4 regions of the Streptomyces sp. NPDC088553 genome follow, and region 2 is predicted to be linked to each of the others. Evidence: riboswitches for the same ligand, from Rfam matches in the RefSeq annotation. Region 2 holds a riboswitch; each other region holds the start of a gene.
What was found. A riboswitch is a leader RNA that binds a small molecule or an ion and turns the genes downstream of it on or off. The one in region 2 is predicted to bind cobalamin.
Positions count from the first base shown of each region.

Region 1: linked by a shared signal. The riboswitch ahead of ACIP8Z_RS32510 (cobalamin biosynthesis protein) and the one ahead of ACIP8Z_RS13510 (prenyltransferase/squalene oxidase repeat-containing protein) in region 2 are both predicted to bind cobalamin.
Region 3: linked by a shared signal. The riboswitch ahead of cobN (cobaltochelatase subunit CobN) and the one ahead of ACIP8Z_RS13510 (prenyltransferase/squalene oxidase repeat-containing protein) in region 2 are both predicted to bind cobalamin.
Region 4: linked by a shared signal. The riboswitch ahead of ACIP8Z_RS02710 (energy-coupling factor ABC transporter permease) and the one ahead of ACIP8Z_RS13510 (prenyltransferase/squalene oxidase repeat-containing protein) in region 2 are both predicted to bind cobalamin.

Region 1 is NZ_JBIVMG010000012.1:56,202-61,185, forward strand. It holds gene ACIP8Z_RS32495 (alpha/beta hydrolase) at 1-586, opposite strand, end outside; gene ACIP8Z_RS32500 (anion permease) at 1,008-2,276, shown strand; gene ACIP8Z_RS32505 (hypothetical protein) at 2,289-2,510, shown strand; cobalamin riboswitch at 2,623-2,765, shown strand; gene ACIP8Z_RS32510 (cobalamin biosynthesis protein) at 2,798-3,775, shown strand; gene ACIP8Z_RS32515 (cobyric acid synthase) at 3,772-4,984, shown strand, end outside.
Region 2 is NZ_JBIVMG010000004.1:95,408-100,391, forward strand. It holds gene ACIP8Z_RS13495 (aldehyde dehydrogenase) at 1-277, opposite strand, end outside; gene ACIP8Z_RS13500 (MBL fold metallo-hydrolase) at 430-1,467, shown strand; gene ACIP8Z_RS13505 (hypothetical protein) at 1,472-1,642, opposite strand; cobalamin riboswitch at 1,791-1,929, shown strand; gene ACIP8Z_RS13510 (prenyltransferase/squalene oxidase repeat-containing protein) at 2,006-3,268, shown strand; gene ACIP8Z_RS13515 (SCO2322 family protein) at 3,370-4,008, shown strand; gene ACIP8Z_RS13520 (hypothetical protein) at 4,068-4,271, shown strand; gene ACIP8Z_RS13525 (energy-coupling factor transporter transmembrane component T) at 4,268-4,984, shown strand, end outside.
Region 3 is NZ_JBIVMG010000006.1:407,202-412,185, forward strand. It holds gene cobJ (precorrin-3B C(17)-methyltransferase) at 1-289, opposite strand, end outside; gene ACIP8Z_RS22470 (precorrin-8X methylmutase) at 337-972, opposite strand; gene ACIP8Z_RS22475 (cobalamin biosynthesis protein CobG) at 987-2,234, opposite strand; cobalamin riboswitch at 2,488-2,636, shown strand; gene cobN (cobaltochelatase subunit CobN) at 2,715-4,984, shown strand, end outside.
Region 4 is NZ_JBIVMG010000001.1:585,176-590,159, forward strand. It holds gene dhaK (dihydroxyacetone kinase subunit DhaK) at 1-553, shown strand, start outside; gene dhaL (dihydroxyacetone kinase subunit DhaL) at 580-1,215, shown strand; gene ACIP8Z_RS02700 (PTS-dependent dihydroxyacetone kinase phosphotransferase subunit DhaM) at 1,350-1,733, shown strand; gene ACIP8Z_RS02705 (hypothetical protein) at 1,929-2,207, shown strand; cobalamin riboswitch at 2,336-2,543, shown strand; gene ACIP8Z_RS02710 (energy-coupling factor ABC transporter permease) at 2,572-3,270, shown strand; gene ACIP8Z_RS02715 (energy-coupling factor ABC transporter substrate-binding protein) at 3,267-3,701, shown strand; gene cbiQ (cobalt ECF transporter T component CbiQ) at 3,708-4,457, shown strand; gene ACIP8Z_RS02725 (energy-coupling factor ABC transporter ATP-binding protein) at 4,454-4,984, shown strand, end outside.

The sequences.
Region 1 (4,984 bases), on a different contig from region 2:
CTCCCTCGTCGCCGCGGTAGGCGGGGACGAGGACGGGGACCTTGCGGCGGTTGAGGAAGGGGACGACGTTCAGCGGGTGCTCGCGGGTGGTGCCGAGGCCGTGCAGGGCGATCACCCAGGTGGTGCGGGGCGCGGCCACCAGCCAGGCCGGCAGGGGCCCGAGCTCGCCGGGGATCTCGACGTCCTCCTGGGCGAGCCCGAGGGCGCTGATCGGCGTGCCGATGTGCAGCTGGGGGGTGAGGCGGACGCGGGAGCCGGGGCCGAGCACCCCGCGCTCGACGCGTTCGAGGCGCCGGACGACGGTGTCGGCGGTGTGCGGCACCCGGTCGAGGACCGGGCCGACGACGGCGTGCTGTCCGTGCCCCTCCACGCCGTACGTACCGGGGCGCAGCGAGGCGAGGCTGCGGGTGAGCGTGATCCGTTCGGGGCCCGTGGCGTGCACGGTGAGTCTGGGATCCCCGGGCAGGGGACGTCCGGACGGCACCCTGAGGGCGACGTCGCTGGCGTACCGGCCGGCCGCGAACGCGGCCGCGCCGACACCGAGCAGGGTGGTGACGGCCGCTGCCGTCGCTGTAGCCGGGCGCACGCTCCCAGTCTCGGCAGGGTGGGGGCGGACTGCCACCGGTGGGACCCGTACGGCCCCGGCCGGGAGGCCGGAGGAGGAGTACGGACGGGGGTCGGCGCCGCGGGGTCTCCCGGGTCCTCCGGGAGCCCTCCGGGGAGTGATATGGGTCTCGTCCGCGGGGTCCCCCGGTCGGATGGTTCCGTCCAGGGACCGGAACCGGGTGACCGAGGAGGAACCGGGGCAGGTCGCATGTGCCCGGCGATGGCCCGGATTACCCGGGGTTGCGGGGTGACCGCATCGTGGACAGCTCGCGGGACGGGACCGTAAGCGGAATCTCTTGACACCGGTTCGAGACACCACACCGCCCGACCCAGTTCACCTTCCGTTCACCCAGGTTGCTTACGTTCGTCCAGCCACTGACGTCAAACGATTGCCTGGGTAAATGGAACACATCACGCTGCTGCTCGCCATTGTGGTCGTGACAGCTCTCGTGTTCGATTTCACGAACGGTTTCCACGACACCGCGAACGCGATGGCCACGACCATCTCGACCGGTGCTCTCAAGCCGAAGACGGCGGTGGCCATGTCCGCCGTGCTGAACCTCGTCGGCGCGTTCCTGTCCGTGGAGGTCGCCAAGACGATCTCCGGCGGGATCATCAACGAAGAAGGCATTCGTACAGAGGTGATCTTCGCCGCGCTGGTCGGCGCCATCCTCTGGAATCTCCTGACCTGGCTGCTCGGGCTCCCGTCCAGCTCCTCCCACGCCCTCTTCGGCGGCCTCATCGGCGCCGCGGTCATGTCGGCCGGCTGGTCGGCCGTGAACGGCCCGACCATCGTCACCAAGGTCCTCATCCCGGCCGTCGCCGCGCCGCTCGTCGCCGGCCTCGCCGCGATGGCCGCCACCAAGCTGACGTACAGGATCAAGGCCAACCCCGAGGCGAAGGCCACGGCCAAGGGCTACCGGGCCGGCCAGATCGCCTCCGCCGGTCTCGTCTCCCTCGCCCACGGCACCAACGACGCCCAGAAGACGATGGGCATCATCACCCTCGCCCTGGTCACCCAGGGTGTCGTCGCCCCCGGCTCGAACCCTCCGCTGTGGGTCATCGTCTCCGCCGGTGTCGCCATCGCCCTCGGCACCTACCTCGGTGGCTGGCGCATCATCCGCACCATGGGCAAGGGCCTCACCGACCTCCAGCCGCAGCAGGGCTTCGCCGCCCAGACCAGCGCCGCGACGGTCATCCTCGCCTCCTCGCACCTGGGCTTCTCGCTCTCCACCACCCAGTCCTGCTCGGGTGCCGTGATGGGCGCCGGTCTCGGCCGCAAGGGCGGTGTCGTCCGCTGGTCGACCGCCACCCGGATGTTCGTCGCCTGGGGTCTGACCCTGCCCGCCGCGGCCGTGGTCGGCGCCGGCGCCGAGTTCCTCACCAAGCAGGGCCCCTGGGGCATCGCCGCCGTCGCGGTCCTGCTGGTCGCCGGCTCCGGCGTCATCTGGTCGCTCTCCCGCCGCAAGCCGGTCGACCACAACAACGTCACCGCCGACGACCTCGACAGCGAGCCCGCGGGCGTCGTGACCACCGCCATGGCGGCCGTCACCCCGCCGCCGGCCGCCGGTTCCGTCGCCGCCGTCGCGGACCAGGACCTCAAGGCGACCATCCCCGCGCCGGCCCCCACCGACCCGACCGCTCCCCCGGCCCCCGCCGCCGCGGTCTAAGGAACGAACGACATGAAGATCGACTGGGCAGCTCTCGGCTCCGTCTTCGGAGTCAGCCTCGTGGCGACCGTCGCCCTCGTGGGCCTCTTCACCCTCGGCATCGTCGGCCTCACCAAGCAGGAGGAGGCCGCCGCCCGCGGCGGCTCCGCGGCTCTGGCCCGCACCGCCGCGTACGCCTGCTTCGCCCTGTGCGCGGCGGCCGTCGCGTACGGCATCTACCTGATCGTCGTCTGACGGTCCGAGCGTGACCGGTGGGGCGGTCCGCACCTTCGGGTGCGGGCCGCCCCGTCGCCGTGTCTGTGGTGCTTCGCACAGTGACTCGCTGCAGGTCAAGGGTGAGTTGACGGCTGTTCTCGGGCCGTGGTGGACTGCCGAGGCCATTACGGCGGCAGTAGAGGAAGTCCGGTGCGAATCCGGCGCGGTCCCGCCACTGTGACCGGATCCGAAGGGTCCGGGAGTCAGGAACTCACGCCGCCGGTCACGTCGATCCAGGGCGCGGACCCTGAGTGAGGACATGCGCCATGCCCGGCCGCAGCAGTACCACTGGTGTCTTCGCGTACGGAGCGGCCGCGGGTCTCGCCGTCGATCTGCTCATCGGCGATCCCCGCCGCGGACATCCCGTCGCCGCGTTCGGCCGGGCGGCCGCCGCGGTCGAGAACCGCCTCCACCACGACCACCGCGGCTGGGGCGCCCTGCACACCGCCGTCTGCGCCGGCTCCACCGTCGCCCTCGGAGCGCTCGCCGCCCGGGCCGTACGGAACCGGCCGGCCGCCGCCGTCGCCCTGACCGCCGCCTCCGTGTGGGCCGTCGTCGGCGGTACGACCCTGGGGCGGGAGGCCCGCGCGATCGGCGGCGCGCTCGCCGCCGGGGACCTGGACGTCGCCCGGGAGCGGCTGCCGCATCTCTGCGGGCGCGACCCGCAGTCCCTGGACGGACCCGCGATGGCCCGCGCGGTCGTCGAATCGGTCGCCGAGAACACCTCCGACGCCGTGGTCGGCGCCCTGTTCTGGGGCGCGGTCGCGGGCGTACCGGGCCTCGTCGGCTTCCGGGCCGTCAACACCCTGGACGCCATGGTCGGCCACAAGTCGCCGCGCCACCGTCGCTTCGGCTGGGCCTCGGCCCGGCTCGACGACGTGGCCGGCTGGCCCGGGGCACGGCTGACGGCCGTCCTCGCGACCGTCGCCGGCGGCAACCCGCGCGGTGCTCTGAAGGCCTGGCGGGCCGACGCGGCGAAGCACCCCAGCCCCAACGCGGGCCCCGTCGAGGCCTCCTTCGCGGGCGCCCTCGGCATACGCCTCGGGGGCACCCTGTCGTACGGCGGCCGGATCGAGCACCGTCCGGTGCTCAACGGGGAGGGACGGGCCGTCGAGGTGACCGACATCGACCGGGCCGTACGCCTGTCGCGCCGGGTCACCGGACTCACTCTGGCCGCCTGTGTGGGCGGCCGGCTGATCATCGGCGCCCTGGCCGCGTCGACCCGGAAGCGGAGGAACGCATGAGGGGTGGGGGACTGCTCGTCGCCGGGACCACGTCCGACGCCGGCAAGAGCGTCGTGACGGCCGGCATCTGCCGCTGGCTGGTCCGCAAGGGACTGAAGGTGGCCCCGTTCAAGGGGCAGAACATGTCCCTCAACTCCTTCGTCACGCGGGAGGGGGCCGAGATCGGGCGCGCCCAGGCCATGCAGGCGCAGGCGGCGCGGGTGGAACCGACCGCGCTGATGAACCCCGTCCTGCTCAAGCCCGGCAGCGACCGGTCCAGCCAGGTCGTCCTGATGGGCAAGCCGGTCGGCGAGCTCAGCGCTCGTGGCTACCACGGAGGGCGGCAGAAGGAGCTCTTCGAGCCCGTCCTCGCGTGCCTGGAGGAGCTGCGGAGCACGTACGACGCCGTGATCTGCGAGGGCGCCGGCAGCCCGGCAGAGATCAACCTGCGGCGCACCGACATCGTGAACATGGGCATCGCGCGGGCCGCGCGGCTGCCCGTCGTCGTGGTCGGCGACATCGACCGGGGCGGGGTCTTCGCCCAGTTCTTCGGCACGACGGCGCTGCTCGCGCCCGAGGACCAGGAGCTGATCGCCGGCTTCCTCGTGAACAAGTTCCGCGGTGACGTGACCCTGCTCGAACCGGGCCTGGACATGCTGCGCGGACTCACCGGACGGCGGACCTTCGGCGTCCTGCCGTACGCCCACGGGCTCGGCATCGACGAGGAGGACGGCCTCCGGGTCTCGCTGCGGGGCGCGGTGCGCGAGTCCGTCGTCGCGCCGCCGGTCGGCGAGGACGTGCTGCGGGTCGCCGTCTGCGCGGTGCCGCTGATGTCCAACTTCACGGACGTGGACGCGCTGGCCGCCGAGCCGGGCGTCGTCGTGCGGTTCGTGGACCGGGCCGAGGAGCTCGTCGACGCGGACCTGGTCGTGGTGCCGGGGACGCGCGGGACGGTCAAGGCACTCGCCTGGCTGCGGGAGCGCGGGCTCGCCGACGCGCTGGCGCGCCGGGCCGCCGAAGGCCGTCCGGTGCTCGGCGTCTGCGGCGGCTTCCAGGTCCTCGGCGAGCACATCGAGGACGAGGTCGAGTCCCGTGCGGGGGCCGTCGACGGGCTCGGGCTGCTGCCCGTACGGGTGCGGTTCGCGCGCGAGAAGACGCTCGCCCGGCCGGTGGGCTCGGCGCTCGGGGAACGGGTCGAGGGGTACGAGATCCACCACGGCGTCGCGGACG
Region 2 (4,984 bases):
TGGAGCGGGCGATCTCCTCGTGGCGCACGGCGATCGCGTCCTTGATGCGGCTGACGACGGCGATCCGCTCCTCCACCGTCATCCGGGGCCAGGGCCCTTCGTCGAAGGCCCGGCGGGCGGCCGCCACGGCCCGGTCGACATCGGCGGTGGAGGCGTGCGGGACGCGTCCGATGACCTCCTCGGTGTGCGGGGAGACGACCTCGATGACGTCCGCGCCGAGCGGGTCGGTCAACTCCCCGCCGATGAACAGCTTTCCGTGCTCCACAAGCTCGGTCATGACCGCCGCCTTCATGAGGAGATGAATTCCCTGACGATGCCTCAGAACTGATACCAGTTCTAGTTATAGTGGGCAATGGGCGAGCACGCTCCGCACCGCCGTGGAGAGATTCCGTACCGCCGTGGAGAGATGAGGGATCCATGCAGGGACCCATGCCCCAGGTGACCGAGCACGGCGGAGGCGTCTGGTCGCTCCGGGTGCCCATCCCCGACAATCCGCTCGGGCACACGCTGGTCCACGTGCTCGACACCGACCGCGGGCCCGTCCTCGTCGACACCGGCTGGGACGACCCGGCCTCGTGGGCCGAACTCACCGGCGGGCTCGCCGCGTTGGGCATCGACGTGTCGGACGTCCACGGTGTCGTCATCACCCATCACCACCCCGACCACCACGGCCTCTCCGGCAAGGTCCGCGAGGCGTCCGGGGCCTGGATCGCCATGCACGCCGCCGACACCGACGTCGTGCGCCGCACCCGCGAGGCCGAGCCGGGTACCTGGCTCGACTACCTCGCCCGCAAGCTCGCCGCCGTCGGCGCCCCCGAGGACCACCTCGGCCCCCTGCGGGCCGCCCGCGCCTCCGGGCGGATGCGCACCCTGCCCGGGCTGCGTTCCGCCCTCCCCGACCGGGAGATCGTCCCCGGCGAGCTCCTCGACCTCGCCGGACGGCGGCTGCGCGCGATCTGGACCCCCGGCCACACCCCCGGCCACGTCTGCCTCCACCTGGAGGAGGAGCACCCCTCCCGGCTGCCCGGCCACGGCCGGCTCTTCTCCGGCGACCATCTGCTGCCCGGGATCACCCCGCACATCGGGCTGTACGAGGACCCCGACGACTCCACCGTCACCGATCCCCTCGGCGACTACCTCGACTCCCTCGAACGCATCGGCCGCCTCGGCGTCGCCGAGGTCCTCCCCGCCCACCAGCACGCCTTCACCGACGCCCCCGGCCGGGTCCGTGAACTCCTCGACCACCACGAGGAACGGCTCACCGGGCTCATCGGCCTGCTCGCCACCCCGCTCACCCCCTGGCAGCTCGCCGTGCGGATGGAGTGGAACCGTCCCTGGGACCAGATCCCCTACGGCTCCCGCAACATCGCCGTCAGCGAGGCCGAGGCGCACCTGCGCCGCCTGGTGAAACTCGGCCGCGCGGAGGCGGTGCAGGGGACGGAACCCGTCCAGTACGTGGCCGTGTGAGGCGTCAGGCCTTGACGAGGCGGACGACCGCCGCGATCAGGACGACCGGTGAGAGCCCTCCGCCGAGGATCATCACCGGCATGGCCACCCACCACAGGTAGTGCCGACCATCGCCGTCCCCGTAGTCGTAGACGTTGTGGACGAACAGGAACCGGAGGAGGTGCAGGGTCAGCACCCCGACCAGCGCGATCCAGTAGAGGGCGACGCCGGCAACAGCGGCCCCTCCCCGGGCGGCGCGCCCGCGAGGCCCGCGGCACGGGCCCGCCGGCCGTACCCGCGAAGCCCGGTGTGAGGCGCCTCGCACCCGCCGGGCCGCGGGCATACGGGCCGGTAGAGTGGGCGGGTCGTCATCATGCCCGTACGTGGGGGAAGCCGGTGGAACTCCGGCACTGACCCGCAACCGTGAACAACTCCTGCCCAAGGAGTCGTAAGTCGGAATGCCCCGTCCGGGACGTGACCGCCGGCACCGTCGAGGAATACGGAGCCGGAGCCTGGTGCCCCTGAGGCGTGCCGGTGCCCGGCCGCAGGAGAGGGCCCCATGAACACCGTCCGCCGCGGCGCCACCGCGCTCGCAGCCGCCACCGTCCTGCTCGGCACCGGAGCGGCCGGGGTGGCGGGAGCGGCCACCACCGCGCCCTCCCCCACGCCCTCCGCCGTCACGATCCCGGACGGTCTGTACGGCAAGAACGACCCGACGTACGACGGTGTCTGGCGTCAGTCGCTCGCCTTCCTCGCCCAGCGCTCCACCGGCTTCCAGCCCTCCGACAAGGCCGTGGACTGGCTGCTCGGCCAGCAGTGCGCGGACGGTTCGTTCAGCTCGTACCGCGCGGACGTCACGACGCCCTGCGACGCGAAGACCATGCGGGACACCAATGCCACGGCGATCGCCGTGCAGGGGCTCCGCGCGGTCCGGGGGCAGTCGGCCTCCCCCGAGACGATCGACAAGGCCGTCAAGGCGGGCTCCGACTGGCTGCGCACCGTGCAGAACAAGGACGGCGGCTGGGGCTACAGCCCCGGCGGCGCCAGTGACGCCAACTCCACCTCGGTCGTCATCGGCGCGCTCGCCGCGACGGGCCTGCGGCCCACCCTGTTCACCTCCGCCGAGGGGCGTACGCCCTACGACGCGCTCCTCTCCTTCGCGCTGCCCTGCTCGGACAAGGAGGGCGCGGGGGCCTTCGCCTACCAGCCCGACAAGGCCGGCAAGCTCCTCGCGAACGCCGACGCCACCGCCGCGGCCACCCTCGCGGGCCTCGGCAAGAACGTCACCGCCACCAAGGCCTCTCCCGAGCAGCCGCCGGTCTGCAACGACCTGTCGAAGCCGACGGTCGAGCGGGCCGCGCTCAACGGCGCCTCCTACCTGGCGAAGGCCCTCGCGAAGACCGGCCACCTGACCCTGCCGCCGATGCCGGGCGCCACCGACACGACCGAGCAGCCCGACGTCGGCAACACCGCCGACGCGGTCGTCGCGCTCGCCGCGGCCGGCGCCTCGAAGGAGGCGAAGCCCGCCGTGGAGTGGCTGGAGAAGAACTCCGCCGCCTGGGCGAAGGGCGGCGGCCCGGCCGCGTACGCGCAGCTGATCCTGGCCGCGCGGGCGACGGAGACGGACCCGCGCGAGTTCGGTACGGCGGACCTGGTGGAGCAGCTCAACGCCACCGGCCCGGCGCCGAAGACGCCGGACACCTCGGCCTCCTCCACGAGTGACGACGAGGGCGGCCTCGGCTTCGACATCTGGTGGATCATCGGCATCGGCATGGTCGTCGGCGTCGGCATCGGCTTCCTCGTGAGCGGCCGCAAGAAGTGACCGCCGCGCGAGGGAACGGTGCCCGAGGGAACGGTGCCCGACGGCGTGGCTCCCGTACCGCCGGAGCCGCGGCCGGGGCGCTCCTGACGCTCACCGCGGTCGTGGCCGCGGCGGCTCCGGCGCAGGCCGCCGGCTACCGCTACTGGTCGTTCTGGGAGAGCGACGGCGGGAAGCCCTGGGCGTACGCCACCCAGGGTCCGGCGACCGCACGCCCCGCCGACGGCGACGCGATCGGCTTCCGCTTCGCCATCAGCAACGGCACGAACGACACCTCCCGGCCGTCCGTCGCCCCCGACTTCACGGGGATCTGCGGGGGCGTGGAGAAGAAGGACGGCACGAAGCGGGTCGCGGTCGTCGTCGACTTCGGCGGCCCGGCGGACGCGCCGCCCGGCGAGGCCCCGCCGGAGAAGCCGGTGAAGGTCGGCTGTGCGCAGGTCCGTGAGGACGCGACGGGCGCGGAGGCGCTCGCCGAGGTGGCGAAGCCGCTGCGGTACGACGGCGCGGCCATGCTGTGCGGGATCGCCGGCTACCCGGCGCGGGGCTGCGGCGAGCCGGTCGCGGAGACCGGTGGGACCGGGGAGACCGGTGGGACCGGGAAGACGCCGTCGTCGGCCGCGCCGAGCGCCTCGGCGACCGCCGGCGAGGACGGCGGGAGCCCGTCCTTCGGCGTGCTCGCCGGCGGGGCGGCCGTGCTGGCCCTGGGCGGGGCGGCGATCTGGAAGGCCCGCCGGCGCGGATGAGCCCGGTACGCACGCAGGTGGACGCGGTACGCACGCGGGTGAGCCCGGGGGGCGCGCGGATGAGCCCGGTACCCACGCAGCTGGACGCGGTACGCACGCGGGTGAGCCCGGAGGGCGCGCGGATGAGCCCGGTACGCACGCAGCTGGACGCGGTACGCCCGCGGGTGAGCCCGGAGGGCGCGCGGATGAGCCCGGTACGCACGTGGGTGGACCCGGTGGGCACGTCGGCGAGCCCCGTACGCACGTCGGTGAACCCGGTATGAAGGTGATCCACGTCCTCCGCGCCCCGGAGGCGAGCCGGTCCAACGCGCTGCACGCCGGAGCCTGGTGGGTGTGGGCGCTCGGCCTGGCCGTCGCCGCCTCCCGCACGACGAACCCCCTCCTCCTCGGCCTCCTCGTCGGGGTCGCGGGCTATGTCGTGGCGGCCCGGCGCACGGACGCGCCCTGGGCGCGCTCGTACGGCGCGTTCGTGAAGCTCGGCCTGTTCGTCGTCTTCCTGCGGGTCGTCTTCTCGCTGCTGCTCGGCTCCCCGATCCCGGGGACGCACCTGCTGTTCACGCTGCCCGAGGTGCCGCTGCCCGAGTGGGCGCAGGGGGTACGGATCGGGGGGCGGGTGACGGCCGAGCAGCTGGTGTTCGCGCTGTACGACGGCGCGAAGCTGGCGACCCTGCTGATCTGCGTGGGCGCGGCGAACTCGCTCGCCAACCCGGCGCGGCTGCTCAAGTCGCTGCCGGGCGCGCTGTACGAGGCCGGGGTCGCCGTCGTCGTGGCGATGACCTTCGCGCCGAACATGGTCGCGGACGTGGTGCGGCTGCGTACCGCCCGGCGCCTGCGCGGCCGCCCCACGGGCGGGGTGCGGGCGGTGCTCCAGATCGGGCTGCCGGTCCTGGAGGGCGCCCTGGAGCGGTCGATCGCGGTCGCGGCGTCGATGGACGCGCGCGGGTACGGCCGGACGGCGCAGGTCCCGGTCTCGGTG
Region 3 (4,984 bases), on a different contig from region 2:
AGCCGTAGAACAGCGGGTCGCCCTCGGCGAGGACGGCGACGGTGCGGCCGGCGTCGAGGTGCGCGGCGAGGCGGGCCGCGGCCTCCTCGTAGAAGTCGTTCAGGGCGCCCCGGTAGCCGCCCGGGTGGTCCGTGGTCTCCACCGTGAGCGGGTACATCAGCCGCTCCTCGATGTGGTCCGCACGGAGGTGTTCGGCGGCGATCGAGCGCGCGATGGACCGGCCGTGGCGGGCCGAGTGGTACGCGATCACATCGGCGGCGGCGATGGCCTTCACGGCGGCCACCGTCATCAGGTTCGGGTCGCCGGGGCCGAGCCCGACGCCGTACAGCTTGCCGGTCACTTCTGAATCTCCGCTTCGTGGGCGATCGCGTTGATCGCGGCGGCCGTCATGGCGCTGCCGCCGCGCCGGCCCCGTACGACGAGGTAGTCGAGGCCCAGGTCCTGCGCCGCCAGGGCGTCCTTGGACTCGGCGGCGCCGATGAAGCCGACCGGTATGCCCAGGACGGCTGCGGGCCTTCCGGCCCCTTCCGCGACCATCTGCAGGAGGTGGAAGAGGGCGGTCGGCGCGTTGCCGATGGCGACGACGGAGCCTTCGAGGCGGTCCCGCCACAGTTCGAGGGCGGCGGCGGAGCGGGTGGTGCCGAGCTCGGCGGCGAGGGCCGGCACGGACGGGTCCGAGAGGGTGCAGATCACCTCGTTGTCGGCGGGCAGCCGGCGCCGGGTGACGCCGCTCGCGACCATCTGCGCGTCGCAGAGGATCGGCGCTCCGGCCCGGAGGGCGGCGCGGGCGTTCGTGACGACCCGCGGCGACCAGGCGATGTCGCGTACGAGGTCGGTCATGCCGCAGGCGTGGATCATCCGGACCGCCACCTGGGCGACATCGGCGGGCAGGCCCGCCAGATCCGCCTCGGCGCGGATCGTGGCAAAGGACCGGCGGTAGATCTCCGCCCCGTCCTTCTCGTAGTCGAACATCCTGTTGCTCTCGCTCATCTCGTCGTGCGGGCCGCGGTCACGGCTTCGGGCAGGGCGGTACGGGGGGTGGGGACGCCGTCCACCAGGTAGTCGCCGGCGGCGGTGGCGACGACGTCGGTCCAGGAGCCGTGCGGGTGTCCGCAGCGGCGCTCGCACCCGGAGAAGTGCACGGGGAGGACGGGGCGGACGGGGGCCTCGATGTGCCCGAGGCCTCCGGGGTGTCCGGGGACGGCGTCGGCGCGGACGTCGGCGAGGGACTTCGCGCAGCCGGGCCGCCCGGTGCAGGCGGTGACACCGGCCCAGGGGGAGCCGGGGCGGGTGATGAGGCCGGCCGCGTCGAGGGCGGGCAGCCGGTCGGCGCCGGCCCCGGCCACGACGACCCCGCGCCAGGGGGTCAGGCGGACCTCATCGGCGGGGAGCAGCGCCCGGAGCTGGGCGGCGGTGAGGCGGCCGAGCGGGGCGAGTACGGAGAGGGCGGCGGGCCCGAGGACGCCGGGGGAGGGCGGAGGGCCCTGGGGGAGTTCCGGCGCGGGTACGGGTCGCGCCGTCACCCCCGACTCCGCCGGGTCCACCGCGTACCCCTCCGGGAGTTCCCGGACCCGCCAGGCCCCGGTTCCGGCCTCCCGTGCCGCGGCCAGGAACCCGCCCGCCACCGCCAGGGCCGCGCCGGGCGCGTCGGAGCCAGCGAGCCGGACGGCTCGCCCGCCGACGTGCAGCTCCGCCTCTCCGCCCCGCACTGCGACCAAGGTCACATCCCCGCCGAGCCTGGCGACATCGCCGCGCCCGTCATCGAGGACGAAGAGGAAGCGGCCGGAAAGGGCCGCCGCCCAGGGCGCGGAGCGGAGGTGGGCGTCCAGCTCGCGGGCCCACAACTGCACGTCGGCGGCGCCGAGTCCGTCGAGGCCCGAGGCCGGGGAGGCGACGATGTTGCGGACGCGTTCGTGGGTGGGGGAGGGCAGCAGGCCCGCCTCGCCGAGGAGCGCCGCCAGCTCGGCCCCGCAGTCGTCGGCGAGGCCGCGCAGCTCGGCGTTGCCGCGCGAGGTGATGCTGAGCCGTCCGTCGCCCAGGGTCTCCGCCGCGTCCGCCAGAGTCTCGACCTGACGTGGCGTCAAGCGACCTCCGGGCAGACGGAGTCGGGCGAGGCGGCCGTCGTCGGCGGAGTGCAGGCGCAGCGCCCCGGGGCACGCGTCGCCACGGTCCCGTATGCGAGGTTCGCCCGGGTCGGGCGTCGGGGGCGGGGTGGGCGGCATGGCGGCGAGCATACCGACGGGCCCCCGGTCGGCCACCGGGCGCGATCCGGCCGCCAGTGCGGCCCGCCCTCCGACCGCGGCCCGCCCTCCGACCGCGGGCCGGCCTCCGACCGCGGGCCGGCCGACGCGGTGGCCGGCCGAGGCCGGAGGCCGGTCCGGCCGCGGTCGGGAACGGGGGTTCCGTCCGCCGGGCGATCCGCAGCGTGATCCCGCAGTGTGATCCGGCCGACTCCCTCACCCGACCCGGGCCGTCGACCGCACGATCTACTATGCAGACGGCATGGGGTCCCAGGACCCCGGGGAGGAAGCCCGGTGAGAATCCGGCGCGGTCCCGCCACTGTGAGCCGGCCCGGCTGCGCGTCCGCGCGATCCCGGGCCCGGTGAGTCAGGAACTCCCTTCCCCAAGCTCTCGGCTTCGCTCGAGCAAGGGGAGGCCCCAACCCATACGACCACCCGGGGCGCGGACAACCCCGAGGAAGGCCTGCGCTCGCCATGCTTCTGCTGCTGTCGCACTCCGACACCGACCTGCTCAGCGCCCGCGCGGCCGGCGGCCCGGTGGAGTACCGCTTCGCCAACCCCGCCCGTCTCCCCCTCGCCGACCTCACCGGCCTCCTGGCCGACGCCGAGCTCGTCGTCGTACGGCTCCTCGGCGGCCTCCGTTCCTGGGAGGAGGGCCTCGACGCGGTGCGCGCGGCCGGAAAGCCGATGGTCGTCCTCAGCGGCGAACAGGCCCCCGACGCGCAGCTGATGGAGGCGTCCACCGTCCCCGTCGGCGTCGCCACCGAGGCGCACGCCTACCTGGCGCACGGCGGCCCCGCGAACCTGGAGCAGCTGGCCCGCTTCCTCTCCGACACCGTCCTGCTCACCGGGCACGGCTTCGAGTCCCCGGCGGCCGCCCCCACCTGGGGCCCGCTGAAGCGCGCCGCACGCACGACGGCCGGCCCGACCGTCGCCGTGCTCTACTACCGCGCCCACCACATGAGCGGGAACACCGCCTTCGTCGACGCGCTCTGCGCCGCGATCGAGGACGCCGGCGCCCAGGCCCTCCCGCTGTACGTGGCCTCCCTGCGCGCCCCCGAGCCGGAGCTGCTCGACCGGCTCCGTACCGCCGACGCGATCGTCACCACCGTCCTCGCGGCGGGCGGCACCAAGCCCGCCGAGGCGCAGGCCGGCGGCGACGAGGAGGCCTGGGACGCGGGCGCGCTGGCCGCGCTTGACGTGCCGATCCTGCAGGCGCTGTGCCTGACCGGTTCGCGCGCCGCCTGGGAGGAGAACGACGAGGGTCTCTCCCCGCTGGACGCCGCGAGCCAGGTCGCCGTCCCCGAGTTCGACGGCCGGCTCATCACCGTGCCGTTCTCCTTCAAGGAGATCGACGAGGACGGGCTGCCCGCGTACGTCGCCGACGCCGAGCGCGCGGCCCGCGTCGCCGGGATCGCCGTCCGGCACGCCCGGCTCCGGCACATCCCGAACGCCGAGAAGAAGCTGGCGCTGGTCCTCTCCGCGTACCCGACGAAGCACTCCCGCATCGGCAACGCCGTCGGCCTCGACACCCCCGCCTCCGCCGTCTCGCTGCTGCGCCGCCTCCGCGCGGAGGGGTACGACTTCGGGCCCGTCGAGGACCTTCCCGGCCTGGTCTCCGGCGACGGCGACGAGCTGATCTACGCCCTCATCGAGGCCGGCGGCCACGACCAGGACTGGCTGACGGAGGAGCAGCTCGCCAAGAACCCGGTCCGCATCCCGGCCGCCGACTACAAGCGCTGGTACGCGACGCTCCCCGAGGAGCTGCGGACCCATGTCGAGGAGCACTGGGGCCCCGCGCCCGGCGAGATGTTCCTGGACCGTTCGCGCAACCCCGAGGGCGACATCGTCCTCGCGGCCCTCCGCCGCGGGAACCTGCTGATCCTCATTCAGCCTCCGCGCGGCTTCGGCGAGAACCCGATCGCGATCTACCACGACCCCGATCTCCCGCCGTCCCACCACTACCTGGCCGCCTACCGCTGGATCGCGGCCCGCGCCGAGGACGGCGGCTTCGGCGCCGACGCCATGGTGCACCTGGGCAAGCACGGCAACCTGGAGTGGCTGCCCGGCAAGAACGCCGGCCTGTCCGCCGCCTGCGGCCCCGACGCGGCCCTCGGCGACATCCCGCTGATCTACCCGTTCCTGGTCAACGACCCGGGCGAGGGCACCCAGGCCAAGCGCCGTGTGCACGCCACGCTCGTCGACCACCTGGTGCCGCCGATGGCCCGCGCCGACTCGTACGGCGACATCGCGCGCCTGGAGCAGCTGCTCGACGAGTACGCGCAGATCTCCTCCATGGACCCGGCGAAGCTGCCCGCGATCCGCGCCCAGATCTGGACGCTGATCCAGGCCGCCAAGCTCGACCACGACCTGGGGCTCGAACAGCGCCCCGAGGACGACGGCTTCGACGACTTCCTGCTGCACGTCGACGGCTGGCTGTGCGAGGTCAAGGACGCCCAGATCCGCGACGGTCTGCACGTCCTCGGCGGAGCCCCGGAGGGCGAGGCCCGGGTCAACCTGGTCCTCTCGATCCTGCGCGCCCGCCAGATCTGGGGCGGCACGCAGGCCCTGCCCGGTCTGCGCGAGGCCCTCGGTCTCGACGAGTCGGCCGCGACCCGCACCACCGCCGACGAGGCGGAGGCGAAGGCCCGCGAGCTCGTCGAGGCGATGGAGGCGGCGGACTGGTCCGTGGACGCGGTCCCCTCGGTCGCCGCCGCGTACGGCTCCGAGGTGCACGCCGTGCT
Region 4 (4,984 bases), on a different contig from region 2:
GCGCGGGACCGGCGGCACGCTCTTCGTCGAGAAGATCGCGGGCGCCGCCGCCGAGGAGGGCGCGCCCCTGGAGCGCGTGGAGGCGATCGCGCGCCGGGTCAACGAGCGCTGCCGTTCCTTCGGCGTCGCCCTGAGCGCGTGCACCACCCCCGCCAAGGGCAGCCCCACCTTCGAGCTCCCCGAGGGCGAACTGGAGTTGGGCATCGGCATCCACGGCGAACCGGGCCGCGAGCGGCGCCCCATGATGACCTCCCGCGAGATCGCGGACTTCGCCGTGGACGCCGTCGTCGAGGACCTCCGCCCGTCCGGGCCGGTCATCGCCCTGGTGAACGGGATGGGCGCCACCCCGCTCCTCGAGCTGTACGGGTTCAACGCAGAGGTGCAGCGCGTCCTGGGCGAGCGGGGTGTGCCGGTGGCCCGGACCCTCGTCGGGAACTACGTGACCTCGCTCGACATGGCCGGCTGCTCGGTGACCCTGTGCGAGGTGGACGAGGAGCTTCTGCGCCTCTGGGACGCGCCGGTGGAGACGCCGGCGCTGCGCTGGGGCCGGTGAGACGAGCGAGGGAAGAGGGGACCGACATGACGCAGACCTTCGACGCCGACTTCCTCGTGCGCTGGCTGGCCGCCGTGGCCGAGGCCGTCGACCGGGAGGCGGAGCGGCTCACCGAGCTCGACTCGGCCATCGGCGACGCCGACCACGGCGCCAATCTCAAGCGCGGCTTCGCCTCCGTGACCGAGACCCTGGCCAAGGACCCGCCCGCGACGCCGGGCGCGGTGCTCACCGCCGCCGGGCGGCAGCTGATCTCCACCGTGGGCGGCGCCTCGGGGCCGCTGTACGGCACGCTGCTCCGCCGTACCGGCAAGGCGCTCGGCGACGACGAGCGCGTCACCCGCGAGCGGTTGGCGGAGGCCCTCGGCTCCGGCGTGGCCGCCGTGTCCCAGCTGGGCGGCGCGCAGGTGGGCGACAAGACGATGCTCGACGCGCTCGTGCCCGCCGTGGAGGGTCTGCGGGACTCGTTCGACGCGGCCCGCGCGGCGGCCGACGAGGGCGCGCTCGCGACCGTACCCCTGCGGGCACGCAAGGGCAGGGCCAGCTATCTGGGCGAGCGGTCGGTGGGACACCAGGATCCGGGGGCCACGTCCTCGGCGCTGCTGTTCGCCGCGCTCCACGAGATCGCCCGTACGGAGAGCCCGGGCGCCGAGGAGGCATCATGAGCAGGGCGAACGGGACCGGCCCCGGTGCGGTCGGACCCGGCGGTGCCAGTTCCGGTCCCAGTGGCGCTGCCGGTTCCCGTGCCGGTGGAGGTGGAGGTGTCGGTGGAGAAGCCGGTTCCGGTTCCGTCGGCATCGTGCTCGTCTCGCACAGCGCCGCCGTCGCGACCGCCGTGGCCGAGCTGGCCCGGGGGCTCGCCGGTGGCGGTGACCTCGCCCCGGTCCGCCCGGCCGGCGGGACCCCCGACGGCGGTCTCGGGACGAGTTCGGAGCTGATCGCCGAGGCGGCCGAGGCCGTCGACCGGGGCGCCGGTGTGGCGATCCTCGTCGATCTGGGGAGCGCGGTGCTCACCGTGAAGGCCCTCCTCGCCGAGGGCGACGAACTGCCCGAGGGCTCCCGACTCGTGGACGCTCCGTTCGTCGAGGGCGCGGTCGCGGCGCTGGTCACGGCGAGTGCGGGCGGGGACCTCGACGCCGTGGCGGCGGCCGCGTCGGAGGCGTACGCCTACCGCAAGGAGTGAGGGCGCGGAACGACGGTGATCCGGCCTCAAGCGGCTGCGTCCAGGCACTGTTTGGCCGGAACTCAGCCGCTGGGCGGCCTGGACGCGATCTACCCTGGGAGATCGCAACCGCGATCCGGCTGTGCGGCGGGCCTCTCCGGGAGCCGGCTGCCACTCGTGTTCCGCCTGGCCCTGCCAGGTGACGGAGGAGGGGCAATGTCCGGCAGTCTGCCCGCTGTGGTGATTCTCGCGCTCGTCTGGTTCCTGATCGCGCTGGTGCCCCTGCGCACCCCGTCCGCCCGCAGGGCATGGGCGAGGGGCGTCCTCGGCGTGTCGCTCCTCGCGGTGGTGGGCGCGGCCCTGTTCGGCGCCAATGCGGAGGTGGAGGCCGACTACGACGGCCCGGACCCCATGCTGCTCGCGGCGCTCGCCGCGGCGGTCGTCGTGGCGCCCGGCGCCATCGCGGCCTTCGTGCGCAACGGGCGGAACAGCTAGGCGGCCGGAGATCCGGGGGATCCACGGCGCCGCCCACGGGACCCCGCAGCCGCCCCGGGGCGACTGCGGGGAGTGATCGAAGGGCCGCACCCGGTGGCGACCGTGTTGTGATCCAGCAGGTCAACGCACTAATGTCGCAGGGCCTTGGTGTACGGGAAACCGGTGCGGTACCGGTGCGGCCCTCGCCACTGTGATCGGGAGGTCCGGCTCCACCCCCGCGGGGAACACCCTCGGGGAAGCCACTGGACCACGTCGGGAGACCGTCGTGGTGTGGGAAGGCGGAGTCGGGCGGAATGACCGTCAGCCAGGAGACCGGCCAGGGTGCGTTGTCCATCCACGAGGTGCTGGAGAGGGTCTCCCAACCATGCATATAGCCGAGGGGTATCTACCCCCTGTGCACGCGGCCGCCTGGGGCGTCGCGTCCGCGCCGTTCGTCGTCCACGGGGTCCGCGCGCTGACCCGCGAGGTGCGGTCGAATCCCGAGTCCACCCTGTTGCTCGGTGCCGCCGGCGCCTTCACCTTCGTCCTGTCGGCACTCAAGTTGCCCTCGGTGACCGGTAGCTGCTCGCATCCGACCGGTACGGGCCTGGGCGCCATCCTGTTCCGGCCGCCGATCATGGCGGTCCTGGGGACGATCACCCTGCTCTTCCAGGCTCTGCTGCTCGCCCACGGCGGTCTCACCACGCTCGGCGCGAACGTCTTCTCGATGGCGATCGTCGGGCCCTGGGCGGGATTCGGCACCTATCTGCTGCTGCGCCGGTTCGGTGCGCCGCTGATGGTCGCGGTCTTCTTCGGCGCGTTCGTCGCCGACCTGTCCACGTACTGCGTGACCAGTGTCCAGCTCGCGCTCGCCTTCCCCGACCCGGGCAGCGGCATCCCCGGTGCGCTCGCCAAGTTCGGCGGGATCTTCGCCGTCACGCAGATTCCGCTCGCCGTGAGCGAGGGCCTGCTCACCGTGCTCGTGATGCGCCTGCTCACGCAGTCCAGCAAGGGCGACCTGATCCGGCTCGGCGTCCTCGCCGGTCGCACGGCGGAGCGACGCGAGGAGGCGGCCGCGCGATGAGCCGGAACGCGAAGATCAACACCCTGCTGCTGCTCGTCGTCGCCGCGCTGGCCGTCCTGCCCCTCGTGCTGGGGCTCGGGGACCACAAGGAGGAGCCGTTCACCGGGGCCGACGCGGAGGCCGAGACCGCGATCACGGAGCTCCAGCCGGACTACGAACCGTGGTTCAGCCCGCTGTACGAGCCGCCGTCCGGGGAGATCGAGTCGGCGCTGTTCGCCCTTCAGGCGGCCCTCGGCGCCGGTGTCCTGGCGTACTACTTCGGCCTGCGGCGCGGCCGCCGGCAAGGAGCGGTCCGGGCGGAGGCGGCCGGGAAGCCCGGGGCGGAGGCCGATGCCGCGAACGTGACCGCCACCGCGACGGCCGCCGCGACCGCGACCGCTCACAACGAGGGCGGCTCCGGCGGCGGATCCGTCGGCGGAGCGGGCGCGTAGCCGACGATGCTGCCGATCGACGCGGCGGCGCACAGCAGTCGCTGGCGCCGCCGCCATCCCGCCGAGAAGGCGCTTCTCGGCTTCGGTCTCACCCTGTGCGCGGTCGGTCTGCCGCCGTGGCCCGGCGCGGTCCTCGTCGCGGCGGCCACGCTCACGGTGCTGCTCGGTCCGGCCGGTGTGCCGGGCCGGGCGCTGTGGCGGGCGTTCCGCATCCCGCTCGGGTTCTGTGTCACGGGCGCGATTCCGCTGCTCTTCGAGGTGGGCGGCGCCCGGGGGCTGGTGGCCCTCGCGCCGGACGGTCCGACGCACGCGGGCGAGTTGCTGCTGCGGACCGCCTCGGCCTCGCTCGGGGTGCTGCTGTTCGCGTTCACGACGCCGGTGTCCGACGTCCTGCCCCGGCTGGTACGGGCGGGGGTGCCGGCGCCGGTGGTGGACGTGGCGCTGGTGATGTACCGGATCATCTTCCTGCTGCTCGACGCGATGTCCAAGATCCGGCAGGCGCAGGCGGCCCGGCTCGGCCACACCACACGGGCCGCGACCTGGCGTTCCCTCGCGGGCCTCGGTGCGACCACGTTCGTACGGGCCTTCGACCGGGCGCAGCGGCTGCAGTCGGGGCTCGCCGGGCGCGGGTACGACGGAACGCTGCGGGTCCTGGTGCCCGCGGGTGCGCTCTCCCGCCCGTTCCTCGCCGCGACGGGTGCGCTGCTCGCCGGACTCGTCGCCCTCACCCTCGTACTGGAAAGGCTCCTTCCGTGACGTCTCCGACCCCTGTCGTGGAACTGGTGAAAGCCGGCTTCGCCTATGAGGACGGGCCCCCGGTCCTGTCCGGCGTGGACTTCGCCGTCGCGGAGGGGCGGGCGGTCGCGCTGCTCGGGCGCAACGGCAGCGGCAAGACGACGCTGCTGCGCCTGCTCAGCGGCGGGCTGCGGTGCGTGAGCGGGTCGCTGCGCCTGGACGGTACGGACGTGGCGTACGACCGGAAGGGGCTGACCCGGCTGCGGACGACCGTGCAGCTGGTGGTGCAGGATCCCGACGACCAGCTGTTCGCCGCGTCGGTGGAGCAGGATGTGTCGTTCGGTCCGATGAACCTGGGACTGCCCGAGGAGGAGGTCCGGCGACGGGTCCGCGAGGCCCTGGAGGCGCTGGACATCACGGCGCTCGCCGACCGGCCGACGCATCTGCTGTCGTACGGGCAGCGCAAGCGGGCGGCGATCGCGGGCGCGATGGCGATGCGGCCCCGGGTGCTGATCATGGACGAGCCGACTGCCGGTCTCGATCCGCAC